DNA from 4 places in the Exiguobacterium sp. R-17 genome. Region 1 is predicted to be linked to each of the others. Evidence: predicted binding sites of a transcription regulator. Region 1 holds the regulator's gene; each other region holds the start of a gene.

Region 1 (7,944 bases):
AGCAGGACGTGACTGCCGATACGAAGTAAAAATTGCCGACGAACCTGTGCGTTTGAGACATATCCCTTTAAAATTTTCCGTTTTTTCAACTGAAAGCGGAAATCCGAACCAAGGAAAATGGCTGGAATCAATAATATCAAAGCTCCGATGTTGCTCCAATCAATCAAGACACCGACTGTTATGAATAGAAACACGTTCCAATACCAGCGTGTGCCGAGCCATTCGACGTCCCGGTAGGCGAGGGCAAGTTTTTGTAGGCGTTCTTCACGAGCCGTTTGCATAGTACCTTCTCCTTTAGCGAGCTTGATGAATTTCTTTTTCCGTCACATACGTTGGATCGATCTTTCGTGAGACGAACTCTAGCGTTTTTCGACAGATCCAGTAGAACGGGATGACGGCGATGACGAGCCCAATCAAGAAGGACATGTTCGGGCGATCGGCTGCCCAGACAATCAAACCGGCAAGCGCTCCGTATTGTAAGATCCCGATCAAGACATGCACCTGATAGAGCCGTTTTGCTGATGCCTCTGATGAATATTTCGCGACAAGCGCGAACCGCTTGCGTTGTACGAGCATGTCATAGCCAAAATACAATAATGGGACGATCATCGCATAAACCGGCTTCTCAAGTGTGTTGCTAAGTGCTAAAAATGCCGCAAGCATGACCCACATGCCGGTCTTTGTCTTTTGGTGCATCTCTTCGTACAGCGTCGCTAATGCTTCCGTTTGTGTATGTACGTGTTCCATGATCTCCCACCTTCCTATACTGTCATATACTTACATTTTACTGTATCGGTTTCATTTCTAGTACGATTTTTCGAAAAAAAAGATGTCTTGTCGCTTCGGACAAGACATCTTTCATTAGAGACTATGCACTGACCTGGATGATCAGATAGATGACACTATAAGCAACGATCGCGAGCGGTATCAACGCGACACCGATCAGCCAGCCGTTTTTGTCACGGATACCGAGATATAAAACGAGACACCCTACGATGAAGGCGATTAATGTCGTAAACGGATTCATGGTCGTTCCCCCTCTAATTGTTTCTGCTCTTAAATTTCCCGCTCCACTCGTCTCATAAACCCTTCAAGGCGCTTCGACACACAAAGAAAAGCCAGACGGATTTCCACCTGGCTTTTCTTTGTTAACTTATTTTTTCGTGATGACGACTGTTTTCGTAACGACGTGTCCACCCAGATCCTTCAGTTTCAAGTTGTACGTGTTTTTTCCTTTTTTGAGCGTCACTTTTTTCGTGATCGTCTTTTTGAAGGCTTTCATGACGTACGGTTCTTTGAACGTCCGGCGGTATTCCGCGCTACCGTTGAAGTCAAAGCGTAATTCGCTGTAGTTATCGCGAAGTACGATCTTCATCTCAGCTGTTTTTGTTTTACTTGAGACGATTTTTGGTGCTGTGACGCGAATCGTTGGTAATTCTGTGTCGATGATGACTTGACGGTTGAACGCCACACGATTCCCTTTTCCATCGTATGCTTCGACCTTGAATGACTTGACGCCATCTGTCGTGTACGTCACGTCATGGCTGAACGCATAGTTTTGTTGGGCTGCATCGAAACGCAGTTTAACAGTTTTTCCGTTGATCTTGAACGATTTGATACCTGACTCATCAGAGACATGACCCGCGATGTTGATGACTTTTGATGTTGCAAGACCAAGAGCGACCGGTGTATCGATTTGAACATTTGGTACGGCTTTATCAACGCCTGTCGTGTTGACGTCTTTTTTCACACTGTTTCCAGCATAGTCTTTGACGACGAAGGCAATCTTCGCGCGCTCCGGCAGATCCGTCAACGTGTACGCTTTTTCTGTTGCGGCAAGTGGTTGCTTTAAGACACTTTTGCCATTGACGAGGATATCGTATGACGCAACTCCTGTTCCTTGGTCGCCTGCTGTCCATGAAAGTGTTGATTTCGCAGCATCCCATTTCACAGTCGCTGCTGGTTTTTTCGTATCGACATAGACTGGGAAGAGATTCGTCTGCCATTTTGCGTTCGGATAATCGATCACCGATTTGACTTTGTAGTAGTAAAGACCATCTTTGACCGGTTTCCCGTTGATCGTTCCGTCCCAAGCAGCGCTTGTGACTGGTGTGTAGCCGTCCTCTGAACCGCTATCATAGTAGTTCTTGACGACGTCCGTTTGCATATCAAGCTTCTGAAGTGTTGTTTTATTCCGGTCAAGAATCGAATACTCGACTTTTTTCGCATTGCGAAGGAATGAGATGATCGGGAAAGCTTCATCTGCGCTACCGTCGTTGTTCGGTGAGAACGAGACTTTGTTCGCGACAACTTTTCCAGCGGCATTCGTACCAAGGAATTCGAAATCATCCTTCACTTCAGTCGCTAGACCTGTCAATCCGTAGAACGTGTTGTTTTTATCGTACAATGGTGCATCTAAAATCGGAGCTTGATCCCATTTTCCTTTGAATCCAACATAAGGAACTGTCAGTTCTGGATTTTTGCTCTTCGTATCGATCAGACGGACGAATCCTTCGACGAAGTAGCCGTTTTTAAAGACTTGTTCAAGCGGAAGCTCGTTCGCCCAGTCAGTTGTGTTCTTCAAATCGACGGACACGCTGATTTTCGTTGAGCTCTTCGGATTAATCGAGACTGAACTCGCTTTCTTCGAGCCGACTGCAAATGAGATCGGGTATGTGCCTGTGTTGGCATCTACCGTACCGATCGTTCCTTTTTTGAAGATTCCATTTGCTTCAAGGAAGTTCGATCCTTTTGCACCGAGATCTGATTGAACCGTTCCCGCTAGCTTATACGTCACTTTTTCATTGCTGTAGTTTTTTAAATCAAGCGTAAATGTGAACTTCTCGCCGACTTCCTTCAAGGATGCCTTGCCTTCACCTGACTTTGTCTCTGTGATGACGACTGGTGTCTTCATCGCAGCACGAAGATCCATCAGTCCAGCTCCCTCACGACGTGGAGAGTAGAAGTTGCCTGTTTTCAATTGTGCGTTGTATTTTCCTTGATCGAGTTGCGGACGCGATGTATTCATCAAGATATTTTTGGCGAGTTTAACGCGTGTTGCACCAGTGACTTTGAAGTCCTTCGCAATCCGTTGCATGACGAGTGCTGTTCCACCAGCGACGTGTGGTGCTGCCATCGATGTACCGCTCATGACGCCATACTCGTTATCATTAAGCGTCGAATAGATTTTCCCACCTGGTGCCGTAATTTCCGGCTTGAAGTCAAGGCTTGGCGTGACACCCCATGACGTGAAGTCAGACATTTGTCCTGCGACCGGGTTATCGGTTGAGACCGCTTTTCCGTCAAATGTCACTGCGATCGCCTTGCCTTCTTTTGCTTTTGCTTCGAGATCATTCCCGTCCGCGATGCTAAGCGTCACGAGTGGAATCGTCGGATTGTTGAGCGCCATGCTGACGTAATCCCCATGATCGACTTTACCACGGACGATGACACCTGCTGCGCCTTGCTTCTCAGCTTCTGCTTGAATCATGCTGTAGTTAAAATCACCTGTCCGCACGACGAAGACGACTTTTCCTTTGACGTCTTTACCTTCATAGTTCGAAGCTTGACCGTCACCGACATACACGACATCCTTCTTCTCTTTATCGAAGACGGCAATCGGATTCGGCGAATCTTGTTTTTGGTATGCCAAATAACCGGCATCCTGACCGTCGATCGTCAGCGCCATGCCTTCAAGCGTCAATTTCGTATTTTCGAGTGACGCGACTTGGAGCGCCTGGCTCGTCAATCCTGGTGCACCAACGACACCGATATCCGGGTTTGCTGTATATGGATTACCCGCACCATGACCTGCAAACGCCGAGTTACCAGCAGAGATCGCACACAAGATACCGTTGTTCATCGCGTTGACGATCGCGCGTTGCTCCGGATCATCTGCGTTGACGAACGATGCCGTCGAACCCAGGCTCATGTTGATGACGTCCGCTCCAAGTGCGATGGCATCATCGATTGCTTTGATGTAGATATCACTAAATGTCGATGGCATCCCTGGATCGTTACCGAAGACCTTCATCGCAAGGAGCTGTGTTTCTGGAGCGACCCCTTTAATGCCGCCGTTCGCTTCATCCCCGTTTGCTCCGACCGTACCTGCGACGTGCATCCCGTGCATCGATGCCCCCGCACCTAAGTCACGGATTTCGCTGTCGTGATCGGCATAGTTATAGCCGTACGGTACTTTTTCCGTGAAGTACTTTCCTTTTAAGCCTTTTGTTTCTTTCGCACTCTCGACTTTCGAAGAGGTTAAATCCACCTTTGTCTCTGGACTCAAGACCATGTCTTTGTGCGATGGATCAATCCCCGTATCGATGACCGCGACGACGGTTCCTTCCCCTTTGAAGCCATAGTCCTGCCACGTTTCCTTCGCATTGACCATGTCCTTGCTGTACAGCATGTCTGGCTTGGCACCTTTATCGACGGTTGGGCGCGCATATTCGTGCGCGATATGCACACTTTTGACTCCGTCGAGTTGTTTGATATCTTCGATGTCACCGAACTTCACTTCACCACTGAATCCATTGATGACGGTTGTGAAGCTTTCTTTATATGTAACAGGAATCGCCTTTTTAGCGATAGCTGACTTGACTGATTTTTGGACACTGACGAGTCGATCCTTGATCGATTCCTTTTCGGCATTACTCAATGTGCTATACCGCTTGTTTTGAGCTTGGGCGATTTGAATCGCCGGTTTTTGTTCCATCTCGATGACGACTCGGACTTTATCCGATTGTTTGTAGTTCTTTTCTTGCCCCGATTTCTTCAGTGAGAGCGCCTGCGGTTTTTGACCCGTCGCTTTGTCTTGCGAGGACAGTGCACCTTGCGCACTGACTAGATTGGAAGACGTCATTAAGACGGCTGCCATAAGTGCAATCTTCTTCTTCATGCGTTCGTTTCCCCTTTTCTGTAAAACCATAGTAGTAATACTAATAAAACAGTTTAAAGAAAATTCTGTATTTTTAGTTTAATGAAGTTAATGGAAATAAACAATTTATATTTGTCTATTTTTTTAATTTATTTCTTTTTGGTGACATTTTATATTTGGAAGGAATTTAACTGGGAACATAAAAAAACTCCTCGAGCACTCGAGGAGTTGAACGTATGCACTTGGTGGAGACTATCGGGATCGAACCGACGACCTTTTGGCTGCCAGCCAAACGCTCTCCCAGCTGAGCTAAGCCCCCATGAATTATCTTTAGTATACGCATCGCTAACTGCTTTATCAATATAAACATAACGCTTTCATAAAAAAGAATTCCTCCCGAAATTGCTGGAAGGAATTCACGATTCATTTATTCAATTCACGCATCAAATCCGCCTGTCGTTCAAGCTCTGCCTGTTGCTCGAGGATCAAGACCTTTTTATACGTCCGCGCAGAAATCAAGATACTGATTTCATAGAGAACGAACAACGGCACTGAGATCATCAAGTGTGACGTCACGTCCGGCGGTGCGATCAATGCCGCAACGACGAACAGCGCGAAATACGCATATTTCCGATTCTTTCGCATGAAATATGGCGTCACAAGACCAAGACGTGTCAGGAACATCGTCACGACCGGCAATTGGAAGAGAAGACCAAACGGCATCGTCAACCGGATCAAGAAACTGAAGTAGTTTTCGACCCCGATGACTTGCTCGATCCCCAATTCTTTCCCGAGATCCGTTGAGACTTCAAGCAAGAAAGGAAGCAACCAGAAATACGAGAAGGCTACACCAGCCAAAAATAGAAAGAAGATGACTGGAATATATGTCAGTGTTGCTTTTTGTTCCTTTTCATAAAGCCCTGGTCGGACGAATGCCCACAGTTGATACATCCAGAACGGTGACGCTAAAATCAGCGCGATGATGAACGCAAGATTCAAATACAACATTAAAGGATCGGCGACGTTGAAGGCATTTAATCCGATACCGAGCTCTTTTAAGTCTGCTTGCAGAAAACGGACGAGCGGTCGGACGAGCGGAAATGCGACAGCGAACAGGACGACGACAATGAGGAGCGACCAGACAATCCGCTTACGCAGTTCGTCTAGGTGCGACGTCATGCTTTGTTCTTGATCAACCGTCATGATTCAATCACTTCTCTTTCGGTTCGTCCTTTTTATCGTCGTCCATGATGCCGTTCGTGGCATTTTTGAACTCTTTCAATGTTTGACCGGCAGCACGACCGAATTCCGGTAACTTCTTCGGTCCGAAGATGATCAACGCGACGACAGCAATTAATCCGATACTCGCAGGTCCGATACCTAACGTGAGCGGGATAAGGTTTTCCATTATGATTTCACTCCTTCAGCTGATTGCGAATAATGCTTCATGAAATAAACTAACGACTGCAACTCGATCGATAAATCGATGTGATGAACCCGAACGCTCGCTGGCACGTTCAACCGTGCAGGCGTGAAGTTCAGAATGCCTGTCACACCATACTCGACTAACTCATCCGCTACTGACTGTGCGAACTGGGATGGAACCGTCAAGATGGCGACATCGACCTGATTCGCTTCGATTTGTTCTTTCATGTCCGAAACATGATAGATTGGAACGTCATGCGTCGTTGTTCCGACCTTCTCTTCGTCCGCATCAAACGCAACGACTATCCGAGTACTATTATTCTTTAAAAAGTTATAATTTGCAAACGCTGTTCCGAGATGACCGACCCCGATTAAGGCGACATTCGTCACCTCATCTTGATTCAAGGTTTTCCGGAAAAACGTTAAGAGATGTTGAACGTTATATCCATACCCCTTCTTCCCTAGTGCCCCAAAGTAGGAAAAGTCGCGACGAATCGTTGCTGAATCAACCTTCACCGCCTCGCTTAACTCAGCAGAAGAGACGCGGAGCTTACCTGAATTGTATAAACTTTGGATGAAACGATAATATAGCGGCAACCGTTTTGCTGTCGCTTGTGGAATTTTTGTGTCTGGTCCATTCATCCTGCAGTTCCCCCTTCGGCCACATCCATCGTGGCACCCAAATCTTTGCAAAAAGCTTTCTACTCTCCTTGATTGTAAACCACTTCACATAGAGTCACAAATAATATATTCCGCAGGACCTCGCGCTTTTGTTCGTGATAGACTAAAGGGTGGAAGGATGGATGGAAATGATACTCTTACAAGTCAACCAACTCTCGAAATCATTCGGCGTCGAGCCGATTTTAGAAAATATCAAATTGGAAGTACAAGAGCGCGACCGGATTGCGCTCGTCGGTCGCAATGGTGCCGGTAAATCAACCTTGCTCAAAATCATCGCTGGTGAACTCAGTCATGACTCGGGCGATATCATGAAAGGTAAAGATGTCAAAATCGGCTATCTCGCGCAAGACAGTGGTCTCGAATCGAATGAGACGATCTGGAACGAGATGCTGACCGTCTTTGAACATCTGCAAGAACAAGAACGGACACTGCGCCGGATGGAAATCGAGATGGGCATGGAGCACATCTTGAACGACCCGGTCGCTTACGATCGACTTCTGAAGACGTACGATCAAGCACAACATGACTTCTCAGAAGCAGGTGGTTATCAGTTTGAAGCGAATATCCGCTCCGTCCTGCACGGCATGCGCTTTTATCCAGACGATTACTCACGCCGGATCCAGACATTGTCCGGGGGTCAACGGACACGGCTCGCCTTAGCGAAGATGCTCCTGCAAGCACCAGAGCTTCTCATTCTCGATGAGCCGACAAACCACCTGGATATCGATACGCTTGCTTGGCTTGAAAGTTACCTCGGTGGTTATCGTGGTGCCGTTCTGATCGTCTCGCACGATCGGTACTTCCTCGATCAAGTCGTCAATGTCGTCTATGAGCTCTCTCGTAATGTCTGTCGTAAGTTCACGGGGAACTATACGAAGTACCTCGAGCAAAAAGCGGCATTGTACGATCAAGAAATGAAACAGTTCGAACAGCAGCAAGAAGAAATCGCAAAGATGCAG
Region 2 (7,944 bases), 430 kb from region 1:
AAGCATCTATGATGAAACGATTCGCGCGATGGCGCGTCATGGACTACCGATCGACGAGTCCGTCCTTGAGCGTGATGTCACGGAAGACTGGACGCCGAATGCAAGTGTCGAGGCCGCTTGGGCAAGCGTCTATCGAGATGTCGAGCAATACTGGGATCTGTATGAACTCGGTGAAAAATTACTGGATATCGGGAGCCAGCAACAGATGTGGCGCTTTAACCATATGAGTACCGTCGAACGGATCATCGGACAAAAGCCAGGAACGGGCGGTTCGTCTGGTGTCAGTTATCTACGGCGTGTGCTCGACCACCGGTTCTTCCCGGAACTGTGGTCGGTCCGCACGACATTATGAGGAGGATGAAACGATGACACGATGGATTGATGTTTCACAACCACTTGATCGTCACGTCACGACGTGGCCGGGGGATACACCGTTTGAAGCGACATTGACATGGAATAAGGCAGAGACCGGTTCCGTTAACGTCGGCAAAGTTACGATGAGTCTGCATACCGGTACCCATGTCGACGCGCCGTTTCATTTTGATGATGCCGGACAAAAAATCATCGACCTGGATCCAGACCTCTATATCGGACATGCGCGTGTCATTTACTTACCAGGTCGTACAGAAATCACAGCCGCTGATTTAGATGGCTTTGAGCTAAATGACGTCCAACGCTTGATCATCAAAACGGATGGTTGGATCGACAAATCGACTTTCCCAGAGACGATTCCTGTGTTGACACCAAGTCTTGCTGAGCGTCTCGGAGAACTCGGGATTTCGCTGATTGGTCTCGACTTACCAAGTGTCGATGCGATCGATAGCAAGGAAATGGCAGCCCATCACGCACTGGCGCAGCATGGAGTCCATATCCTCGAAGGACTCGTCCTCGATGCGATCACGCCTGGTGATTATCACTTGAATGCCGTCCCGCTCCCGCTCGTCGACGGCGATGGTAGTCCCGTTCGCGCCTTACTTCGTCCATACTAAAAAATCCGTCCAGCAGCCTCTCTGCTGGACGGATTTTTTACTTATGTAGCGGTTCGAATAGACTGGCTTCGATCTGACGAATGACATGTCCGAGAACTGCAAGTGACGAATCGACCTCAAATCCTTGATCGAGTGAATGATTCGCTCCTTCGATAACATCGATCATTAATTGTGATGTCCGACACGTTTCAAGTGCTGCCTCATCATAAAACTTATCGGCCGTGCCAATGACGATCAGTCCAGCTTGCGTCGATGTGGCGATTTGTTCAACCACTTCATTTAGGACGGGTGTTAAGAAAACGAAGCGCGCTGTCTGTAGACTCGGCTTAGCAAGTAACGCGGCAAGCGGAATCGTGCCTAACGATTTTGCGATAAACTGAACGTTTTCGTATGGATGCTTTGCCAGCACTTCCGAGACGACAGCGTCAACCCGGCGCGTCATGCAGGCATTTGATTCAGCGTCTGACATTGAAAATAGATCTTCTGTCACATAGTGAATGCAGATGACATCGATGCCTCGCGCGAGTAATGCCATTCGACTGTAGTAAAAGTATGGATGGTCGTATACGTACGATGCTCCCGAAATCAAGAAGCAGACCTGTTTGGATCCCATCTGAAAATGATCATATGAAACGGTCGTCTGATCGACAACGATGGATGATTGTTCGATATGCATAAAATCCCCCTATGTTTTTTCTAGACTTTACCATTTCAGAAGTAGACTGTCATGTCTTTTCAGTTCTTCCAAGCTAAATAAAAAAGACAATGAACCTTACTTGATTCATTGCCTTCCATACTTTTTATCCAATTGGAGCAAACACAGATTGTTCGACTTGTTTTAACTCATAAAATGCCCCTTGTCGTGTCATCAATTCGGCATACGTTCCGACTTCGATGACTTGTCCTTGATCCATGACGATGATTTGATCCATCGCTTCAAGACCCGCTAAGCGGTGGCTGACGAGGACGAGTGTCGCATCCGTTGCTCGCGCAAACAGTCGCTTGAGAATCATCTGTTCCGTCAAAGAATCAACGGATGACGTCGGTTCGTCAAGCAAGTAAAGCGATGCTTCCCGCAAGAGCACGCGGGCAATCGCTAGCCGCTGTTTTTCTCCTCCGGATAAGTTCTCTCCTTTTTCAAACACACGATCACTCAACTCGAATGTCGTTAATCCGACATCGTCGAGTGCTTGTCGCATCGCTTCGTCCGTCGCTGCTTCGTTTGCGAGCAGTAGATTATCACGAAGCGTTCCATAAAAGTAGTGATTTTGTTGCAAGACGACATTCGCGTGCTGCCAGAGTCCTTCCGGATCAACCGTCTGACTGTCCTGTCCAGCAATCGTTAATCCGTCCGTCGGATACATCCGTAACATCAATTGAAGTAACGTTGATTTCCCAGAACCACTCGCTCCGACGATTGCCGTCTTCTTACCAGCTGGAATCGAAACAGTGACGTCACGTAAGACTGGACGGGGTGCATCAGGAAACGTAAACGTCAGCGCATTCGTTTCAAAGGACGGTGCCTGATCGAGGACGAACGGAGCGTACGTCGGCTCCTCTTGCTCAGTCACGACTTCATCGAGTCGTTTCGCAGCATGCCGGCTGTCTTCAAAAAAGCCGGGTAAGATCGCCATCGGTGCCGCATTTTCAAAGACGGTCAGCGATGTCATGACGAGTAAAGCGAGGAAAACTCCCTCGAGTTGTCCGCTTGCGACGAGATAGGCACCCACACCGAGGACAAGCCAAGAGATGATCAACGTCACCATCGTATTTAAGGCCAGGTTCGAGACAGCGTGTAAACCATTACGTTTCTCTTCCTCGACATACCGTTTCGCGACGGCATTCAAGTCCTGTTCCTTTTGGTCGAGCTGTTGGTAAATCTTCAAATCACGATAGCCTTGGAATAACTCTGTCACTTCTGTCGACAAGTCACCACGTCGAACACGGACTGAACGGGCAAAGCGTTGTTCACGGTACGCGAACCATCCCGGAATCAAGAAACCGGTCAGAATTAAACCAAGCAACAGAATCCCGGCAATCGTCCATGAGAAGAAACTGACGAAAAAGATCGTACAGAAGAAAACGAGCAGCAACACGATCGGTGGATAGAGGACACGTAAGAACGTATTTTGCAGACTCTCGACATCCCCGACGATCCGCGCAAGTAAATCCCCACTGCGGTACTTACCAAAAATCCCTGGCGCAAGCGGCTCGAGACGACGGTAAAATGATGTTCGGATGTCACTAAGGATCGTAAACGTCGCCCGGTGCGAATAATAGCGTTCCGCATACCGACTGACGGCGCGCGTCAGACTCGACACTTTTTGCAGGGCGATCAAGACGGCGAGTGTCTGGATCGGTGGCAACAAGGCTGCCTTTGAAATCAGGTAACCACTTGCTGCGAATAAACCGACCGCTGTCACACCGGCGAGGACACCGAAGAAGATCGACCAGGCGATATCGCGTTTTTGATGCACCATCAACCGAAAGACTCCTAATAATTCCTTCATCGTGTTTCCTCCCCTCTCTGGACGCTACGCATCCGCGCATATTCCGAATCTCGACCAAGCAATTCATCATGGGTGCCACGATCGACGATTCGTCCGCCGTCGAGAACGACGATTTGATCCGATCGTTCAATCGTATGCAAACGGTGCGCGACAGTGATGACCGTTGCCGATTGTCCGAGTTGCTCAATCGCTTGTTGGAGCAGTCGCTCCGTTTTGACATCAAGTCCAGTCGTCGGTTCATCAAAGACGACGACGTTCGGGCGTTTCAAGAACGCTCGTGCTAACGCAACACGCTGTTTTTCGCCACCCGATAGACCGCGTCCACCTTCTCCGATCACCGTGTCGATCCCTTCAGGCAACGTCGCAATCAACTCCTCGAGCCCTGCCGCCTGCGCCGCTTCGAAAATCTCTTCCGGCGTCGCTTGACGAAGCTCACCAATCGCGATGTTTTCTGCCAGTGTTCCGGCATACAGATACGGATGTTGCGAGATATAGCTCAACTGACGAAACCAGCTTGTTTCCTCCACCTGACCGCGCTCGGTTCCGTCGAGTAGAATCCGTCCTTCTTGTGGATCCGCGAGTCCGGCAATCAACTGCAAGACAGTCGATTTACCGGCACCACTGCGACCGATCAACGCCACCTTTTGATACGGCTCAATCGTAAGCCCGATATCTTGCAGAGCAAAACGTCCTTCTTGGTACGTAAAGCCAACTTCATCCAAGACGATTTGTGGTGGACGATTGGTCGTGAGTTCCGATTGACCGAATGCAACAGGACGATCATCTGCCGTCAGTTCGGCTGCGATTTGTTTCGCTGCTGCCACACTACCGCGTCCCGTGTGGAAAGCAGCCCCCATCTCTTTTAAGGCAAGATAGTATTCTGGTGCCAACACAAGCATCAAGAACGCTGGGATAAAGGTGATACTTTGAAACAGAATCAAACGCAGACTGACTTCAAGTGCAATCATTCCCATGCTAAGCATCGAGATGAACTCAAGCATCAATGACGACAAGAAGGCGAGCTTCAAGACCGTTAATGTCGCATCTCGGAAATCGAGACTGCTTTTTTCGATGACGTCACGCTGTCGTTTCGCGCGACCGAATAACTTCAAGGTCGTCAGTCCTTGTAACGTATCGAGGAACGTTCCTGAGAATGCCGTCATCTTCTCGAGTTGAGCATCGGCCCGCTTTTGCGTCATGATGCCGATGATGATGTAAAACAACGGAATGAACGGTGCCGTGATCATCATGACAAGACCGGTGATCCAGTCATAGCTGAATGCCGCAATCAAGACCATCAAGGGAACGATTGTCGTCTGGACGACTTTCGGCAAATATTGACTATAGTAGCTGTCCATCTCGTCTACTGCATCGAGCAAGACACTGACCTTCTGTCCCGCTTGCCCTTGTAGCATCATCTCGACTGAGCGACTCGTATATTTCGCAACGAGTGCTTCCCGAAGCGCCTGCTTCATGTGTGCCGATAACGTCGTACCGAGACGACCGTTCCAATACGTCACGACGACTCGGAGCAACAGCATCCCGAGAACGATGAGTAGTAACGGAATGACGGCTTCAAACGGTTGTTCTTTTAGGAAAATCCGATCGACTGTTAACACGATGCCGTACGATTGACCGACGACCGCGACCCCCATTAAGAAAGCCGCAATGATGAATTGAATGAGAATACTACGTGGAATCTGGACGATTCCTTTTAATGGATTCATATACAAACGTCCTTTCACAAAGTGTGAACGACTTTTAGTGAATATTTTCACATATCGTACATTTAGTATACCGAATCCGGAACGGGGATGCCATGCAGATGCTGTCGAAAAGGTGTGACGGTTTTGTGAGAGCATATCATTCGACAATTTTTCATCATCGAACTATTATGGATATACATTATCCACGTTTAACGAAAGGAGTCTTTCTATGCAAATGAAAACAGGAGTCGAGCAATCCGTTTATGCGATGTTGCTCTTGACCTTCCTTCCGGATCGCGCTGTATTGCCCGGTGAATTCATCAGCCAACAACTCGGTGCCTCGCCAACCTATTTTCAAAAACTCTTACGAAAACTCGTTCAGGCGGATCTGTTGTATTCCGTACCGGGTGTCAAAGGCGGCTTTCGTTTACGGCGTCCGGCAGACGAAATTCAAATCTTTGACGTTTATCAAGCGATCGAGGGCAAGCAGACGTTGTACGCGTCAAGTGGTGTCTTTGAAGATTTGATGGGGATTCAGGAACAGGAGATCGGTCTGCTCTCGAATCTGATGACAGAGGCAGAAGATGCTTGGCAATCGACGTTGAAGCGCGAATCAATCGGCTCGATCCGTCAAGCAATCGATACCTCCTGTCCACCGGAACATTTAGAACGGTTGCATGCGTTAATCACAGATCGGATGATGACACTTTTTTAATGAACAGAAAGAGGTTTTTACTATGGTATTGAATCGTTATTTCGACTTATTCGACGCGTCACGCACGGACGCACAAGCGTTCGAGGATCTCGTTTCCTTGTTTACGACAGACATCACGTTCGTTCTGAACGGACAACCAAAGCACGGCATCGACGCCTGGAAACAATTCGTCCGTCATGTGTTCACGGCGAATCAGGATATTAAGCACATGTACGCTGGCTGGGAAGAAACAACACCAGGAACGTATGAAACACGCTGGGCAGTTTGCGGAAAACGGGCAGACGGTAGCGTCTTCACGCAAGACGGAAAAGATATCGCACGTCTTAATGAAAACGGACGGATCACTTACCTGGAGAACGTTCCAGATGATCCGACGATGTTCCGTTCATAAGGTAAGTTCATATCAGCAAAAAACTGTGTCCCGCTTTTAAGCAGAACACAGTTTTTTTGATTTCTAACGTTTGATTACGAGTCGCTTCAGCAAGTAGCCCGTGATGACGAGTAACGACGCAATCGCGATATAGACCATGTAGACCAACAAGTTTGGCGCAAATCGTGACACGATGTACGTCAATACAACGACAGCCGTATACAGCAACAAAAATAGACTGATGTGCTTCAACTTCGACACTCCCCTTTGAATCCTTCTCTCTTCTTTACGGAAACGACTGGAAAATGTTTCAAAAGGTATGTCGTTGCTTTGTTTTATAGATTCTTCGCTTTGAATGTGTCTCCACCTTCGATCGTGCCGTTATCAAAGCCTTTTTGGAACCAACGTTCCCGTTGCGCCGATGTGCCGTGGGTGAAACTTTCCGGTACGACATATCCTTGTCCTTTCTCTTGTAACGTATCGTCCCCAACAGCATTCGCTGCCGTCAACGCTTCTTCGAGATCGCCTTCTTCGAGCAAGTTTTCGCCTTGCGCGTGATGCGCCCAGACGCCGGCATAATAATCTGCCTGTAGCTCGAATCGAACGAGGTATTTATTGAACTTCTCCTCACTCATTTGCTTTCGAAGTGGCATGATCTCATCCGATTTTCCGAGTAACGTCTGGACATGATGCCCGACTTCATGCGCAATGACATAGGCCATCGCAAAATCGCCCGGTGCCCCGTATTTCGTCTGCAGTTCATCATAAAAGCTTAAATCAATGTATAATTTCTGATCACCGGGACAGTAAAAGGGACCGACGGACTTCCCTGCTTGTCCGCAAGCCGAACTAACTTGATCCGTATATAAGACGAGTGTCGGTTTTTTATAGGTCTTACCATCTTCTTTAAATTCTTTCGTCCAGACTCGTTCCGTATCGGCTAAGACAACGGAGACAAAGTCCGCTGCTTCTTTTTCCTGCGCTGTTTCCTCATACGTCGTATTTTGCTGATCCCCACCGGTTAAGTCTCCGAGTAGTTCAGTTGGATTACCGCCCATCAAAGTGATTACGATCAGCAGGATGATCCCGACACCACCGCCGATACCGGCGATTCCTTTCCCACCCATTCCTCGCCGGTCCTCGACGTTTGAACTCCGTTCTCTTCCTTTCCATTTCATGCGCTTTCCTCCTACCCGTTTCGTTATTGTTCTTTACCCAAAAGCTTTTATACATAACTCTTCAGGACATCATGGATGAAACAGAAGTCTATTGATTTGATGCATTTTCTAGGAATATCCTTCTACTGTAGAGAAGATTAGTAGCAGAGCCGATCTTTCGGATCCAATTTTTTCTACGCAAAGGAGGTATGACATGAAACCTCATCTACTTTTTTTATCTTGGCGTGATGCTCGACATCCACAAGCCGGAGAAGCTGAAACTTTTATTCATGAAATGTTGCGGCGTGTCAGTACTACCTACCGAGTTACCCATTTGTCTGTCTCATTCAAGGGCGGATCACCGACGGAGTATCGAGATGGTATCACTTACCTCCGTTATGGTACGACAGCTTCTCTTATCCCATATGCACTTTATTATTACTGGTCTTATGCTAAAACGATTGATTTAGTTCTGGATCATTTGAATGGGTTTCATT
Region 3 (7,944 bases), 1.1 Mb from region 1:
TTCTCCTGTCTTACGGTCATAACATGTTTCTTGCGTGTAGACCGTCTTATCTGTTACGACAGAACCGTCACGGAACAACGCATAGTCTTTATGTTGTTTTGAGAAGAGATCGGTACCGAACAAGATCTCATTCTTGAAATCATGACCTAACAGGTGAAGCAATGTTGGTTTAATATCGATTTGACTCGCAACATTTTCGTGTTTGACACCTTTCGTTTGACCCGGTAAATGAATGACGAACGGTACACGTTGCAGTTGCGCAACATCATACGGAGTCAACTCATCTTTGTTCATGAGTTCTGCCATTGCAGCATTATGGTTTGTTGAAATACCGTAATGGTCACCGTATACCATGAAGATCGTATCATCCCACGTACCATCTTTTTTTAGACCTTCGATGAACTTACCGAGTGCCATATCTTGATACGCTAGCGCCTGAACGTAGTGGTTCAGTGTCGTAGAACTCGTTTCAAGCGGTGGTACGAGTTCATCTTCTGGTTTTGGCATCTCAAATGGATAGTGGTTCGTTAACGTAATGAATTTCGAATAAAACGGACGTGGTAAATCTTTTAACATCGGAAGTGACTGTTCAAAGAACTTGTCATCGAGTAAGCCCCACTCCGTCAAATCTGCTGGATCCCCTAAATCATAATCCGTCTCCGAGAAGAAACGATCTACGCCGAAACTGTTGTAGACGATGTCCCGGTTCCAGAATGACTTGTTATTCGCATGGAAAACAGCTGAGTAATAGCCATCTTCTTTCAACATCTCAGGTGTTGCACGGAATTCGTTCTCTCCGTTCGTAAAGAATGCAGATCCACGACCAAGTGGATAGATCGAATTCTCAAGAATGAACTCAGCATCTGACGTTTTCCCTTGTCCTGTGTTGTGATAGAAGTTATCCCATGAATGGGATTCCTTGATCAATTTATTCAAGTTCGGTGTAATTTCTTGACCGTTCGGTGCTTTTAAACCAACGGCAAATGATTGAGCTGACTCAAACGAGATGACGATGACGTTCTTACCTTTATACTTGCCGAACATCGCCGGATTGGCTGCAGCATGCTTCGAATCGATGAAGTTTTGGACTTCTGATAACTCAGAGCTATCCGCAAGTGCTTTTTGCGCAGATGTCTTCGACTGGATGAGTGCGTCATACATATGGAAGTTAAATGTTCCGATGTTCTTAACGAGTAATTCCCGGTCAAAGGCACGTGTCAATAATTCTGGACGTTCTGTCTCAGCAAGCGTCAAGTTTCCAAGGAAGACGACGACTGCTGCGACGAATGCAAGAATTGCGCGCCCACGTGACGCGACGTTTTTGGACATATCCATTTTCCGTAAGAAAAATGGTAAGATGATCAAATCGCCGACGATCAGTAAATCAGCCCAACTTAAAAGCGATGCGAGTGAAGCTGAAACCGTCTCTGCATTCGAAGTTTGGAACAATACTGGCAACGTCAAGTAATCATTAAAGAAGCGGAAAAAAATGATGTCCGCATATAAAATGATGGTTGCGACGAACAGTGTACCGTAGATGAACCATTTTTGGACATTTCCTCGGAAGAAGAAGCTAAATCCAAACATGAAGAGCGCTGAACTAATTGGATTAATTAGTAGAATGAATGCTTGCGCGGAGTTCGTTACGGGAACGTTGAAGAAAAGTGTATACGCTAAATACGTTTTTAACCAAATCAATAAGGTCGCAATCCAAAAAAGCTTATGCTCTTTATAAGTACTGCGAACGCCTTGACCCATCTTTAGGCGCATTCGCGACCAGATGTTTGCGTCTTGCTGCATAAAAACCTGCCTCCTAATTTACATGTGCTTTCTGCTTTCAGTTCACACAACTTACATCATAATGTACATATACCCATATCACGTGAAAATTTTACGCTTAGTTTTACAAAAATGCAACCGGAATCCGGAAGATACTTAACAATCACACAATTACTATACGTTTGTAAACAAAAAAAAGATTCGCCGGAGCGAACCTTTCATTGAAATTGAATATTATCATTTTTTCAAGAACATTTGCTTAGCAAGCCATGCACACCCGATGACTCCAGCATCGTTTCCGAGTTCAGCAATCTTGAACGTCGTTGATCCAAAGACACGGGGTAACGCAAACCGTTCAAATTGCTGACGTAGTGGTGCAAGCAGTGTTTCACCTGCTTTCGAGACACCACCACCGATGACGATGATTTCCGGATTGATACTATTTGCTAGATTTGAAATCGCAAGTCCGAGGTGGAACGTCACTTCCTCTACAACATCCGTTGCGATACGATCGCCTTTCTCATACGCTTCAAATACATCTTTCGCCGTCACTGCTTTAATGTCATTCAGTAGCGATTCTTGTCCTTTACGTTTCTCAAGACCAAGACGGGCGATACCCGTTGCTGAAGCAATCGTCTCAAGGCATCCTTTACGTCCACATCCACACATGACGCCACCTTCAGGCAACATGGTGATATGACCGATTTCTCCTGCCATTCCGACCGTACCGTGAACGATTTGTCCGTTCGTGATCAGACCACCACCGACACCCGTACCAAGTGTGACCGCGAGTAATTCTGTTGCGCCACTACCGGCACCTTTCCACATCTCACCGATCGCTGCTGCGTTCGCATCATTTTCAAGTACTGCCGGTAAACCTGTCAACCGTTCGAATTCACCAACGAGTTCAAAATTATGCCACCCGATGTTGACTGCCTTTTCAACGACACCCGTATTAAAGTCGATGAATCCTGGCGCACCAATACCTGCTCCGACAAAATCCTCTGGTCGTTTGTTGCTTTCTTGACACTTCTCAAAAAATGATTTTGCAATATCTCCCGGAATTTGTGCACCATCATTCAGGATCACCGTCTCAATTTCCCATTTTTCTACGATGATGCCCTGCAAATCCAAAATTGCCATCTTCACTGTCGTTCCACCGATATCAATGCCGAGTAACCATTTCATTGCTCTGTCTCCCCTATGCTCATATAATGTCTACTTGTTCATTTTAACGGACACACTCGCATTGCGCAAAGGGTTGCGCAACCTTAAACATTATCGGATTGTGAACGTTTTAATTCATGTCGTAAGATGAGTTTTGCTGAATCGTACTGACGTTGCTCTAAAACGCCTGCTTCTTGCAATTCATCGAGTTCAAGCATCATCATCGCAATATCGGATGCTCGGTCTCCTAGATAGATGAATGTTCCGTACGTCTTAAGTAACTGTTGTACATCATACAGTGTCTTCATCGACCATCGGCTCCTTTACATACGCATGTAGCAAATCATAGGTCGCTTGTAATGACGTCTCATGTGTTCGCTCGTAAGAATGGCTCGATTCAATCCCCGGACCAAATAGTCCGTGTCGAACATCATGTCCCGCACGCACTGCTGCCGAAGCGTCCGAGCTATAGAACGGATAGATATCAACTTTATATGGGATACTATTGCGTTGTGCTAGACGTGTTAGCTGATGACGTAACGCTAGGTCATACGGACCGGAACCATCTTTTGCACAGATCGAGACCGTGAATTCGTCAGAGTGCTGACCATCTCCTAACGCACCCATGTCGACCGCGATATATTCTGCGACTTCTTCCGTGAATCCAGCATTTCCACCGAACCCAACCTCTTCGTAATTTGAAATCAGGATCTGGACCGTGTGTGGCAGGTCGATGGTTTTCCATTCTTTAATCAATTCGAGCAACAAAGCAACCGATGCTTTATCATCGAGATGGCGCGATTTCACAAACCCAGTTTCCGTATAGAGGAAACGCGGATCAAACGTCACGACGTCTCCTACTTCAATCCCCGCGACGCGCGTCTCTTCTGCTGTCGTCGAACGAATATCAAGTCGGACTTCGATATTATCAGCGGACCGTTCCGTTTTGTTCGTCTCGCGTGACGTATGGACACTCGAATGATGGAAAACAATCGTACCGGAAATTGTTTGACCGTCCATCTTATGCACGAGGCAGTTTTCTCCTTCGATCGCTGTCCAAGCATAGCCCCCTAATTGTGATAAACTGAGTCGTCCCGTTGGTAAAATCTCTTTTACCATTGCCCCTAATGTATCGACGTGTGCCGTCAGTAACCGCGTGCGAGTTGAAGCACCAGGCAAAGTCGCTAAGATGGCTCCTTTCTCGAGTTTTCGATACGTGATGCCTTCTGCCATCAATCGCTTTTCTACGTATGTAATCGCTTCTTTCGTCGAACCTGTCGGACTTGGAATCGAGACCAGCTCTTCAATCGTACGTATGACTTCTTTCATGTTCATTCGCTCCCTTTCAATCGGACTACAACGTGCTATCCGCTTTGTTTTCATGATAACAAATATTCATTCTCTGTCGGTACTGATATCCTACATGCATTACGCGAAAAAGCTGTAGCACTTTTTTGCTACAGCTTTTTGTCCACACCATATAATGAACTTAGACGTATTTTTTCATCCAAATATCATCGCGGTATGTGCCATCTTCTAATTTTACAGAGTCTGGATCTTCGGCATATACTTCAAAGCCGAGCGATTCGTAAAGACTTTGCGCTGCTTCATTTCCTGATAATACGGCAAGAATGACTTGCTCAACGTCTGGTAACTTCTTCGCCTCGTCGATCAAGGCTTCCATTAGAGCACGACCGGTCCCTCCACGATATGCAGGCGAAACATATACTCCGGAAATCATCGCTTTGTGCGATTCACGTGACAGTTCATATGGCTTGACCTGACCAAACCCAAACAATACATCGCCGTCGAACATACCGAGCCAAATCTCATCGGAGTCGGGTTCTCCTTCTAGACCTTCTCGTACTTCGCGGAGCGGGGTTTGCTGTTCATCGTCAAACGAATGACCGAACGCATCTGGATGATTCTTTAATCCCTCAAGGCGTAGATTCCAGTATTGTTCTGCATCCTCTTTAGTTAATTTTCGAAAAGTATACATGACTGTCGATTCTCTCCTTTTTTGGGTTTCATGACGTACAATCAAATGGCGTAAAAACGCTTCTATCTCTTACTTAACCCTTTTCTAGTAAAATAAAACCTAGATTTTTTTCTCTTTTAATTTCATTTAAATACGGTAGTGATGTTTACCTCTTCTTTTTTTTCATAACAAAAACTCAAAGGTGGACACTAAGATACAGGATCACCATTTGAGTTTTTAAACTCTCTATTTATGAGGTTTTCGTTATGCTTCGCGCCGTTAACCTTGCAAGACAGGTTCGAGCGTCTGACGCAATACATCAGCAGAATGATGAAACTTCTTCATTTCTTCTTCTGTCAACGCGACTTCAATGATTTCCCGCACACCTTGACGATTGATGATTGCCGGTACTCCGATGTGAATGCCGGAAATCCCGTACTGCCCATCTACATGCGCTCCGACCGTCAACAAACAGTTCTCGTTCCCAAGGATGGCACGCACGATTCGAACAAGTCCAAGTCCAATCGCATAATAAGTTGCTCCTTTACGTTCGATAATATGGTAGGCAGCATCCCGAACGTTGATATAGATTTGATCAAGGTCTGCTTGAGAATAACGATCGTCCTCAGCAAGTAGTTCATCAATTGTTTTTCCATAAATACGGCTATTACTCCAGGCAGCGAATTCCGTATCTCCATGTTCTCCAAGAATGTAGGCATGGGCATTGCGAGAATCGATGTGAAAGTATTCTCCAAGCATTTGACGCAGACGTGCTGTATCGAGCACCGTTCCTGATCCAAATACGCGTGATTTTGGAAGACCGGAATATTTCCAAGCCAGATGTGCCATGATATCAACCGGATTGGAAGCCACGACGATGAGACCATCAAAACCAGAATCCATAATCTGACGAATCATTTCTTTCATGATCAATGCATTCTTTGCGACGAGATCGAGTCTCGTCTCTCCTGGTTTTTGAGGAGCTCCCGCCGTGATGACGACGACCTCAGCCTCTCGGCAGTCCATATAATCTCCAGCCCAGATCCGCATCGGTGAAGAACTAAACGGGGTTCCGTGGTTCAAGTCCATCGCTTCACCTTCTGCTTTTGCTTTATTGACGTCAATGATGACAAGTTCCTCACAAAGTCCGGCTGTTGACATCTGATAAGCAAAGCTTGAACCGACCGCACCTGCTCCGATTAACGCCACCCGTGTTACTTTCGCATGTAATTCCATCTCGTTATGTCCACCCTTTCATTCGTTCTAAGAGTTTGTTAACTATCTCACAAATAAATTGTAACATCTTTCACATTCTTTGTAATATGTGAAACTAATCACATTTGTCTATTTTGTGTCATCGATATCCTAACATAAGGAATTACCCTGTCATACTTTTCACTTACCAGAATCGGACGATGATAAACCCGATTCCACTCGCTAGACCACTCGTCATGACGTTTACCGCATCATTTCCAAGAAACCAAATACCCGATACGTAAGCTGTCGGTTGTCCATGATGCTCTCGTTTTTCCGTACGTTCCCCGCAAACTGAACATTGATACACGCGTTGCCACATTGCTCCAAATAGTGTATCGAGCAGACTTCCAAGGACACCGATACCTGTCACAAGTAAGGCCTCTGTCAAAGAAAGAGAGAAGATCCACTGCGCTGCTAAAGCGATGAACGCAGCTCCAGCAATTGTTCCTAACGTTCCGATTAACGACATCGCTCCGCTCGTTCCTGCTGGTACCCGTCGTAATGTTTTCAGAGACCATGGATCACGTCTTGAGAGTGGACCGATTTCCGAAGCCCATGTATCGGCATTCGATGCCGCGATGACGAATAGGAATAACAAGAGATACGCAAAATTCATCGTCATGGCGTAGGCTATAGCAGCGACGAACGCTACTCCTCCATTCGCAAGTACTTGCCATCCGTCACGTGCACCCTCTTTTTCGACGATCGCGTCCACGGATTTTTTTCTAGAACGCCCAATTTTCGATAAAAGACTCGAGCTGCCAAAGAAGAGTAAGAGCACCACTAAACCTTTCAAGCCGAATCCGAATGAGACACCACTACCGACGAGCATTGTTAAGACAGCCCCGCTTGTCGTCAACAAGCGAAAATATCGTCCAGTCCAGGCGAGAATGAGACAAAATAAAATCGTAACACTTAACATCGGATAACCTCTTGGTCCGTGACGATGAGATCAACTGGGATATCGAAGTCTTCCACTTCAAAATCTGGAAAGAGCTGTTCTGAAAAGGCGATGGATACTTTACAACCTGTGTATGTCACGAGTGCACGATCATAATAACCGCCTCCCCACCCTAAGCGATAGCCATCTCGTCGATAGGCGCGTCCCGGAACGAGACAAAATCCCGCTTGATCAAGTGTAGTGCGACGAGCTGAATCCATTGGTTCTGCGATCCCCATCTGATTATGCTGCAATCGATCTTCTGGTCTGTATTCATAAAAGACCATCTCTTCTCCGACTACTTTCGGTATCAAGACCGTCTTGTCCTCTTGCCACGCTTGTTTAATCAATATGCTTGTATCACATTCATTTCGAAATGCTAACGTGATTGCGACACAAGTCGCTTGTTGCCATTCAGGCAATAACAAAACATGTTCGTGTATTAACCGTTCCTTTTCAGCACGGTTCTCCATCACATCTAATCTTTCTTTGATCAGACGGCGTACTTCTTGTTTGTTCATAACTGTCTTCCTTTCCACAAAAAAAGCCATCACACGAAGTGACGGCTTCCATCTCAATTATTTCACTTCACGGTGAAGTGTGTGTTTACGGAGACGTGGGTTGTATTTCTTCAACTCAAGACGCTCTGGGTTGTTACGCTTGTTCTTTTTAGTGATATAAGTACGGTCACCAGTTTCAGTGCAAGCTAATGTGATTTTAACGCGCATGGGATTCCCTCCTATCTAGCTCTCGATGTATCAAGTGATTTTGCTTTACATAAGGTTAAGCATACTCAAGTATCGTACCAAGAAAGGAAAGGAAT
Region 4 (7,944 bases), 1.5 Mb from region 1:
AAAAACGGGAAAATCTTGGACATGACTTGGAATTCAGAGAAAGAAGGAATGAAGATGATTCATGTCGTGAACTTGACGAAGACGTACGATGGAAAGGATGTCGTCAAAGGTATCTCGTTTGACGTGCAAGCAGGGGAGATTTTCGCCTTTCTTGGACCGAACGGTGCCGGGAAATCGACGACTGTTCAGATGCTGACGACGCTGATTAAACTGAGAATACCGATTAGGACGAGCAGGAAACAATTGAATCCATTCATATTTCATCTCTCCTTTCTTTCGTTAAATTGTTTAGACGTTCGGGAAATCACGATTATCATGAATAATATGTGACTTCAGAATAAAAATACAGTGAATAAAAAAAACTCCTCTCATTGTGTCATGAGAGGAGTAGCAACAGTTTTATTTTTCGATTTTCGGTACTTTTACGATGTAGTAGATCGTACTTAAAATCAAAAAGGCGATTCCGATTAAGATTGAGACGCGTGTCTCGTCATTAAACAGCATGCCGACGAGTACTGTGATCAGCGCGACGATCGATAAATAGTTCGTCACCGGCGCACCTGGCATCTTGAACGGATGCGAGGCTGTCCGTTCACTTTCGAGTTTTCGGTAACGGATATGACTGATTAATATCGCGAACCACGGCACCATCCCTGGTAGTACCGAAGCGCTGTAGACATAAACGAAGATGTTCGTATCCTTTCCGAGAACGTGCGGGAGAATGATATCGAGAATGACACCAAAGAAAATCCCGATTGAAATGGCTAGAACTGTATAGAGTGGAATCCCACGTTTATTGACCTTTAAGAAGAAAGACGGCATTTGCCCTTTTTCCGCTAATGCATAGATCATCCGACTGGCGCTGAAGATTCCTGAGTTACAACCGGATAAAGCGGCCGTGATGACGACGAAGTTAATGATGCCGGCAGCGATCGTCACACCGACCTTGGCGAATGTCGCAACGAACGGACTGCCAAGATCGGATAATTCGTTCCACGGATACACCGTGACGATGATAAAGATGGATCCGACGTAGAAAATCAAAATTCGCCAGACGACACCATTGATCGCCTTCGTGATGTTTTTTTCTGGATCTTTTGTTTCTCCAGCTGTTACGCCGATCAACTCAACACCGATGTAAGAGGCGAAGACGATCGAGAGGGCAAAGAAGAAGCCGGTGAAACCATTCGTGAAAAATCCACCGTTCGCCCAAAGATTCGAGAAGCCGACCGGGTTTCCATCATTCCCTAGACCAAAGAAGATGATTCCGAAGCCAGCGACGATCATTAGAAGAATCGTTATTACCTTGATTGAGGCGAACCAGAACTCGAGTTCACCGAACATCTTGACGGAAGCGAGGTTCGCGAGCGTCAAGAGAATGATAACGATGACCCCTGGAATCCAAGTCGGTAGTTCCGGCCACCAGAAGCGTAAATATGTCCCGACAGCGATGACTTCACTCATTCCGACGACGACCCAGTTGAAGATGTTGCTGCTTGCTGTTAAAAAACCAGCAGCTGGATGGATATAATCGTTTGCGAACTTTGCGTACGAACCACTGTGCGGATGGGTGTAGACCATCTCACCAAGTGCCCGCATGATGAAAAAGATAAAGACTCCTGCTAGCATGTACGCGAGTAAGACGGATGGTCCCGTCCAAGCAATTGTACTCGATGCTCCAAGAAAAAGACCGACCCCGATCGTTCCTCCGAGTGCAATCATTTGTACCTGTCGTGCTGTTAAATCTCGTTTCAAATTCGAACTCATCGTTTCCCCCAAAAAAAATCTGTGACGTCATAATGTTCAGACAACTTGTCGTAAGAACTATAAAGCTGAGTATACTATCCTCGGATAGGGCTCGGCTAGTCTTTTTGAAAATTTGAAATAGAGTTTTCAATAATCAGATATTCATGAAACAAACATGTAACAGCTTTCATTCGCCCATTAGTAGAGTGTCAAGTTGTTGACCTAGTCTTCCAAAATACAGATGCTCAGCAGTTGCTAAGACGATCAAATCATTACGCATTGTAAGGTCACCTGACAGGGAATTTCCTTGTTCGGTCATGAAACGAATCGAACGAATGCTCTTAAAACGTGTTCCGTTTCGTTCAAGTAACTGTACATCATCAGAGTATGCGGCAAGTAGATGGTCATCGTACCGAGCAAACTGAGAAAAGGCGATCGTAGGAGCCTCACAAACGAGATCATCCTCTTGATTAATACGGACGAAACGATAATCGGAGTAGTAGAAGAACCAGACTTCTGTTGATGAGCAGACATTCAGAGCATAACAATCATCAATCGGATATTGCCGATTCTTATACTGCACTTCACCTGTATCGTCAAAAGCGACCAGACCGAAAGCACCATTTGAACTCGTGACGGCATCGGCATAGACACCTTCATCAAAATAACTGACCCAAATCCAACCTTGTTCGTCGATTTGCATATTTTGAATCCCGTCGTCTAAACAAAAGCTATTCAGTAACTGACCTTGAGGATCGTAGATAAAGGCATTCGGCAACCATGTGCCGTCGATATCATCATCACAACGAGAAGCGACGAGTAACAGTCGTCCGTCTGGAAAACGATCAACGAGGGAAAAGTCGATGTCGTTTCTTTCGACGATCGTCGTCTTTCGCCAATCATCCTTCAGTTGATGAATGGAGAGGATCTGTGTTTCACGAAATTCATCGATCGATTCTTCAACGATTAAAATATGTCCGTCGACAGTGATGCCAGTCGCGACCGGGCTTCCAGAACGATGGGATGCAGTCAAACGACGTAGCGGGAAATGGGCGAGCGGGTATGTGAGCATGGCAGGACCTCCTATGTGTTGTAAAAAAACAGTCCGTCGACAGACAGACTGCTTGATAAGTTAAACCGACCGTTGACGGCGTTTATAGAAGAAATAGACGATGATTAAGGCGACGGCAGCAATCAAAACACCATTCGTATATGGTGCAGCGACTTCCTTGATCGAGCGCCAGTTCGTTCCGAGTGTTTCACCAAGATAGAGAAACAAGATTGACCACGGAATGATCGCAAGGACCGTATAGAGGGAAAACTTCGTTTGATCCATCTTGGCAAGACCAGCTGGAATCGAGATGGCGTGGCGGACGACGGGAATGAAACGAGCGCCGAAGATAACACCTTGACCGTACTTCAAGAACCAACGCTCAGCTAAATCCAGATGGTGTTCAGAAATCAGGACATACTTTCCGTATTTCAAAATCAGTGGGCGACCGCCGTAGCGGGCGAACCAGTATAAGAATAATTGCGACAATAATCCACCGATGACGGCGGCGACGATGGCGAGCGGCCAGCCGATCGTTCCTTGAGAAATCATGAATCCACCATAAGAGAGGACGATCTCGCTCGGTATGATTTCAATCATCAACCCGAGGGCGATGCCGAAATATCCGAGATCGGCAAGCGAAAGCAAAATCTGGTTGACGACTTGAGATAACACGTTAGACAACTCCTTTGTAATCAGTACATTCCTTTATTTTAGAGAACCAACGATCAAATGAAAAGGAAAAAAACGGAGACAATTTAAAAGGCGGATCCGCCATGATAGCGAATCCGTCTTGTTTTTATAATACGACCGCAGCAATCGTACCGAAGATGATCAAAGGAATATTGTAGTGCAAGAACGTCGGGATGACAGTTTCTCGCATGTGATCGTGCTGACCATCGGCATTCAAACCACTCGTAGGTCCAAGCGTCGAGTCTGAGGCTGGGCTACCCGCGTCACCGAGCGCACCGGCTGTACCGATGATAGCGATTGTCGCCTCTAAGCTGAATCCGTACTGGATACAAAGTGGAACGAAGATCGCAGCGATGATTGGAACAGTTGAGAAACTTGATCCAATGCCCATCGTGACGAGCAGACCGATCAAGAGCATGACGAACGCGGCAACGAGTTGCGAATCGCCCATCAATGCTTTTGAGTTCTCAACGAGTGGTTCGATATCACCCGTCTTACGCAAGACGTTCGAGAATCCGTTCGCTGAGATCATGACGAAACCGATGAATGACATCATCCGCATACCACGCGTGATGACATCATCCGCTTCACTGAATCGAACGAGACGAAGCAACAAGAAGAGTAGGAGTCCCGTCGTTGCAGCAAGAATCATTGATTCCGTCTGCAGTTGAACGATCAATGTCGCAATGACGACGACACCACTTAAGATCAGTTTCGTTTTCGTAATGACCGGGATTTCATAGTCGTCTGGGGCGATATCACGAATTTCATACGTCCGCTCTTTCCGGTACGTATAAAGACCAATCAAGAGACCGACGACCATTCCGAGTGCTGGAATCGCCATCGCTTCGATGACAGAAGCTCCCGTTGTATCAAGACCATTAGCTTTAAGGTTTTTCAACAAGATCTGATTTAAATAGATGTCTCCGAATCCGATCGGTAAGAACATGTACGGTGTCACGAGACCAAATGTCATGATGATCGCAATTCGACGTCGATCCATCTTCAACTGTGAAAAGAGACCAAGGAGCGGTGGAATGATGATCGGAATGAAAGCGATGTGAATCGGTAAAGCATTTTGTGAACTGATTGCGAGTAACAGAATCGCAAATAAGATGAATCCTTTTAATTTTTTGACCGATGCGGCACTTGCGTTACCACGCGAACGCGCAATCAATGCGTGAGCGAGAGCATCCGGTAAACCTGTTTTCGAGAGGGCAACGGCAAACGCACCAAGCATCGCGTAGCTAAGAGCGATTTCTGCCCCGTCGCCAAGACCACCAGCAAATGCTTCGGTTGTTTTCGTTAAATCGAGACCGCCGACGAGACCGCCGGCGAACGCACTGATGACCATCGCGAGCACGATGTGGACGCGGAAGATCGCTAAGATGAATAGTAAAAAGACGGCAAACAATACGGCGTTAATCATTCGGTAAAACCACACTTTCTTTTGTTATCACTGCACTATACTAAAGTATCTTACAGCCATGTTGGAACACTGTCAAGGGTAAAAGTCTGACCTCGTATTAAAGGACTTCACGATAGGCTTTTTAGCTTTGCATAAAAAGTCACATTTTTTTATACCCGGAAGTATAAGGTGAAAAGCGTATGGATCACACAAAAAAACGTGCCATCCTTCTCCGGTACGAGAAAATGGCACGTTATCTTTAAGTTCAGACGGCGTATAGCAGCTGAGTCTATTTGAGTTTCTTCTATAGAGAGCAATCAGCAATCGACGATGTCGAGTTTACCGGTCCCTGGATCGATGACGAGTCCGTGGACATTCGTACCAGGTGGCAATAACGGATGATTCTTCACGAGGCTGACCGAGTGGGCGACACTCTCTTGAACCGACGTGAAACCACGCAACCATTGATTCAAATCAACACCTGATACTTCAAGCGTGTGAAGAATCTGTTGGTCGATACCTCGATCCTTCATTTCGCTGATCATATGTTTAGGATCAATCGTACTCATGCCGCAGTCGTGGTGACCGATGACGACGACTTCTTCGGCACCAAGTGCATACAATGCGACGAGAATCGAACGCATGACGGAACCGAATGGGTGCGATAGGATAGCACCGGCATTTTTGATGATCTTCGCATCCCCGTTTTTTAGACCGAGTGCGTGTGGAAGAAGTTCTGTTAGACGGGCATCCATACATGTCAGGATGACGACCTTTTTGTCTGGGAACTTATCCGAGACGAACTGCTCATACTGTTTTTCGGCGACGAATCGCTCGTTGAAGGCTAGCATTTCCTGTACAACTGACATTTAAGTGTCCTCCTTTAGTGGTAGCTCTTAATATGTACCCCATAATCAGAATACAAGATGATGAAATGGCTATCAAGTCACGAAAATGCGGGTGTGATAAATCGCACACGTCTTCGTACATAGAGTAAAACGATGAAAAAGGAGAATCCGCAATAGATGTAAACGTTACCAAGGATGTGAGGGAATTCACAGGATGGTCATGCACAAAACAGGAAAAAGGGGTTATGATTAATTTGTGAAGGAAAGCACAAACTATTGAAAAACAGCTTGGCATTCCTGACATAATGGTTGGCAAATCAAACTCAGATTCGTTCCACGACAGGGAGGAAACCACTCATGGCTGTGAAAGAAAAAACAAAATCGACGGTAACGCCGGTCGAACAAGCAATTGGACAAATTGTTGAAAAAGGACAACGTGCATTACAGGAGTTATTGACATTCGATCAAGAAAAAATTGATACGATCGTCCGTGATATGGCACTTGCCGGACTTGAACGGCACGTCGAACTCGCTCGTCTCGCAACAGAAGAGACAGGACGCGGTGTCTTTGAAGATAAGATGATTAAAAATATATTTGCGACAGAATACATCTACAACAGTCTACGTCATGAAAAAACGGTCGGGATTCTGGAAGAAGATGTCCAAAACGGCATCACATATATTGCTGAACCGGTCGGTGTCGTCTGTGGTGTCACACCAGTCACCAACCCAACGTCAACGACGATGTTCAAAGCATTGATTGCGATTAAGACACGTAACCCGATCATCTTCGCGTTCCACCCGTCGGCACAACGGTGTTCCGTCGAAGCAGCGAAAACACTTCGCGATGCAGCCATCAAAGCTGGGGCGCCGAAAGACTGCATTCAATGGGTCGAAGAACCATCACTTGAAGCAACGAAAGTCTTGATGAACCATGAAAACATCGCCATGGTCCTGGCAACAGGTGGTGCAGGAATGGTCAAATCAGCGTATTCAACAGGTAAACCGGCACTCGGTGTTGGACCAGGGAACGTTCCTTGCTACATTGAACAATCAGCAAAAGTCAAACGGGCAGTCAGCGATCTCGTTCTCTCAAAAACGTTTGATAATGGGATGATTTGTGCGTCTGAGCAAGCCGTCATCGTTGACCAAGAAATATATGCAACGGTCCGTGCAGAAATGGAAGCACTCGGTTGTTACTTCTGTACACCGGAAGAAAAACAACGCCTCGAATTACTCGTCATCAAAACCGATACATGTGCCGTCAACGCGGACATCGTCGGGAAACCTGCGACATGGATTGCAGAAAAAGCTGGGATCGATGTTCCGGAAACGACGGTCATGCTCGTCGCGGAACTCGAGCACGTTGGAGCAGCAGAACCACTGTCTCATGAAAAACTCAGTCCCGTACTCGGTGCGTACCGCGTTGCATCAACCGAAGAAGCTTTTTCGATTGCTGAACAGATGCTTGAAATCGGGGGTCTCGGTCATACCGCCGTCATTCATACAACAAACGATGGATTGATGACAGCGTTCGGACTCCGCATGAAAGCCTGCCGGATTCTCGTCAACAGCCCATCTGCTCATGGCGGAATCGGTGATCTTTATAACGAGTTGACACCATCACTGACACTCGGTTGCGGATCATACGGGAAAAACTCTGTTTCTGAAAACGTGACAGCGAAACATTTACTCAACGTCAAGAAGGTGGCGAGACGACGCGTGAACATGCAATGGTTCAAGGTACCAGAAAAAATCTACTTCGAAAAGAACTCCGTTCAGTACTTGCGGTCGATGACAGACGTCTCACGCGTCATGATTGTCACCGATCCAACGATGGTACAGTTCGGTTATGCCGATAAAGTGATTCAAAACTTGCCACAGTCCGTCAGTTACCGAATCTTCGACCAAGTCGAACCAGATCCATCGGTGACGACTGTTCAGACAGGTGCCCAAGCCATGCGTGACTTCAAACCCGACTTGATCATCGCTCTTGGTGGTGGGTCAGCGATGGATGCTGCGAAAGGAATGTGGCTCTTCTATGAACAACCGAACGAAACGTTCTCAAACTTGCGTCAAAAATTCCTGGATATCCGTAAGCGTGCCTACAAATTCCCGACACTTGGTCGTCAAGCGAAGTTCGTCGCGATCCCGACGACATCGGGTACGGGTTCTGAAGTAACACCGTTCACCGTCAT

Evidence for each region. Region 1 encodes Rex, which represses fermentation and respiration genes when NADH is low (regulators of the CRP and FNR family bind a similar motif). Its sites were predicted from a motif close to TTGTGAAATATTTCACAA; they were not measured.
Region 2: the regulator Rex is predicted to act here: its motif matches at 5,262-5,279, upstream of cydD (thiol reductant ABC exporter subunit CydD).
Region 3: the regulator Rex is predicted to act here: its motif matches at 6,247-6,264, upstream of ACN9MT_RS04570 (L-lactate dehydrogenase).
Region 4: the regulator Rex is predicted to act here: its motif matches at 6,001-6,018, upstream of adhE (bifunctional acetaldehyde-CoA/alcohol dehydrogenase).

What each region holds. Positions count from the first base shown of each region.
Region 1 is NZ_CP184372.1:2,746,575-2,754,518, forward strand. Features, by position in the region: gene ACN9MT_RS14355 (hypothetical protein) at 1-281, opposite strand, end outside; gene ACN9MT_RS14360 (hypothetical protein) at 295-747, opposite strand; gene ACN9MT_RS14365 (hypothetical protein) at 869-1,027, opposite strand; gene ACN9MT_RS14370 (S8 family serine peptidase) at 1,154-4,900, opposite strand; tRNA gene ACN9MT_RS14375 (tRNA-Ala) at 5,123-5,198, opposite strand; gene tatC (twin-arginine translocase subunit TatC) at 5,303-6,082, opposite strand; gene ACN9MT_RS14385 (twin-arginine translocase TatA/TatE family subunit) at 6,090-6,287, opposite strand; gene ACN9MT_RS14390 (redox-sensing transcriptional repressor Rex) at 6,287-6,946, opposite strand; gene ACN9MT_RS14395 (ATP-binding cassette domain-containing protein) at 7,114-7,944, shown strand, end outside.
Region 2 is NZ_CP184372.1:178,918-186,861, reverse strand. Features, by position in the region: gene kynA (tryptophan 2,3-dioxygenase) at 1-352, shown strand, start outside; gene kynB (arylformamidase) at 366-989, shown strand; gene ACN9MT_RS01120 (cyclase) at 1,027-1,665, opposite strand; gene cydC (thiol reductant ABC exporter subunit CydC) at 1,790-3,499, opposite strand; gene cydD (thiol reductant ABC exporter subunit CydD) at 3,496-5,226, opposite strand; gene ACN9MT_RS01105 (Rrf2 family transcriptional regulator) at 5,435-5,920, shown strand; gene ACN9MT_RS01100 (nuclear transport factor 2 family protein) at 5,943-6,311, shown strand; gene ACN9MT_RS01095 (hypothetical protein) at 6,375-6,542, opposite strand; gene ypfJ (KPN_02809 family neutral zinc metallopeptidase) at 6,626-7,468, opposite strand; gene ACN9MT_RS01085 (glycosyltransferase family 4 protein) at 7,662-7,944, shown strand, end outside.
Region 3 is NZ_CP184372.1:886,188-894,131, reverse strand. Features, by position in the region: gene ACN9MT_RS04595 (LTA synthase family protein) at 1-1,800, opposite strand, end outside; gene ACN9MT_RS04590 (ROK family glucokinase) at 2,017-2,967, opposite strand; gene ACN9MT_RS04585 (YqgQ family protein) at 3,051-3,254, opposite strand; gene ACN9MT_RS04580 (M42 family metallopeptidase) at 3,238-4,275, opposite strand; gene ACN9MT_RS04575 (GNAT family N-acetyltransferase) at 4,436-4,945, opposite strand; gene ACN9MT_RS04570 (L-lactate dehydrogenase) at 5,204-6,160, opposite strand; gene ACN9MT_RS04565 (DUF92 domain-containing protein) at 6,324-7,103, opposite strand; gene ACN9MT_RS04560 (5-formyltetrahydrofolate cyclo-ligase) at 7,097-7,642, opposite strand; gene rpmG (50S ribosomal protein L33) at 7,700-7,849, opposite strand.
Region 4 is NZ_CP184372.1:1,197,808-1,205,751, forward strand. Features, by position in the region: gene ACN9MT_RS06200 (ATP-binding cassette domain-containing protein) at 55-330, shown strand; gene ACN9MT_RS06205 (amino acid permease) at 400-1,767, opposite strand; gene ACN9MT_RS06210 (hypothetical protein) at 1,934-2,818, opposite strand; gene ACN9MT_RS06215 (DedA family protein) at 2,879-3,472, opposite strand; gene ACN9MT_RS06220 (Na+/H+ antiporter family protein) at 3,597-4,916, opposite strand; gene ACN9MT_RS06225 (beta-class carbonic anhydrase) at 5,216-5,767, opposite strand; gene adhE (bifunctional acetaldehyde-CoA/alcohol dehydrogenase) at 6,104-7,944, shown strand, end outside.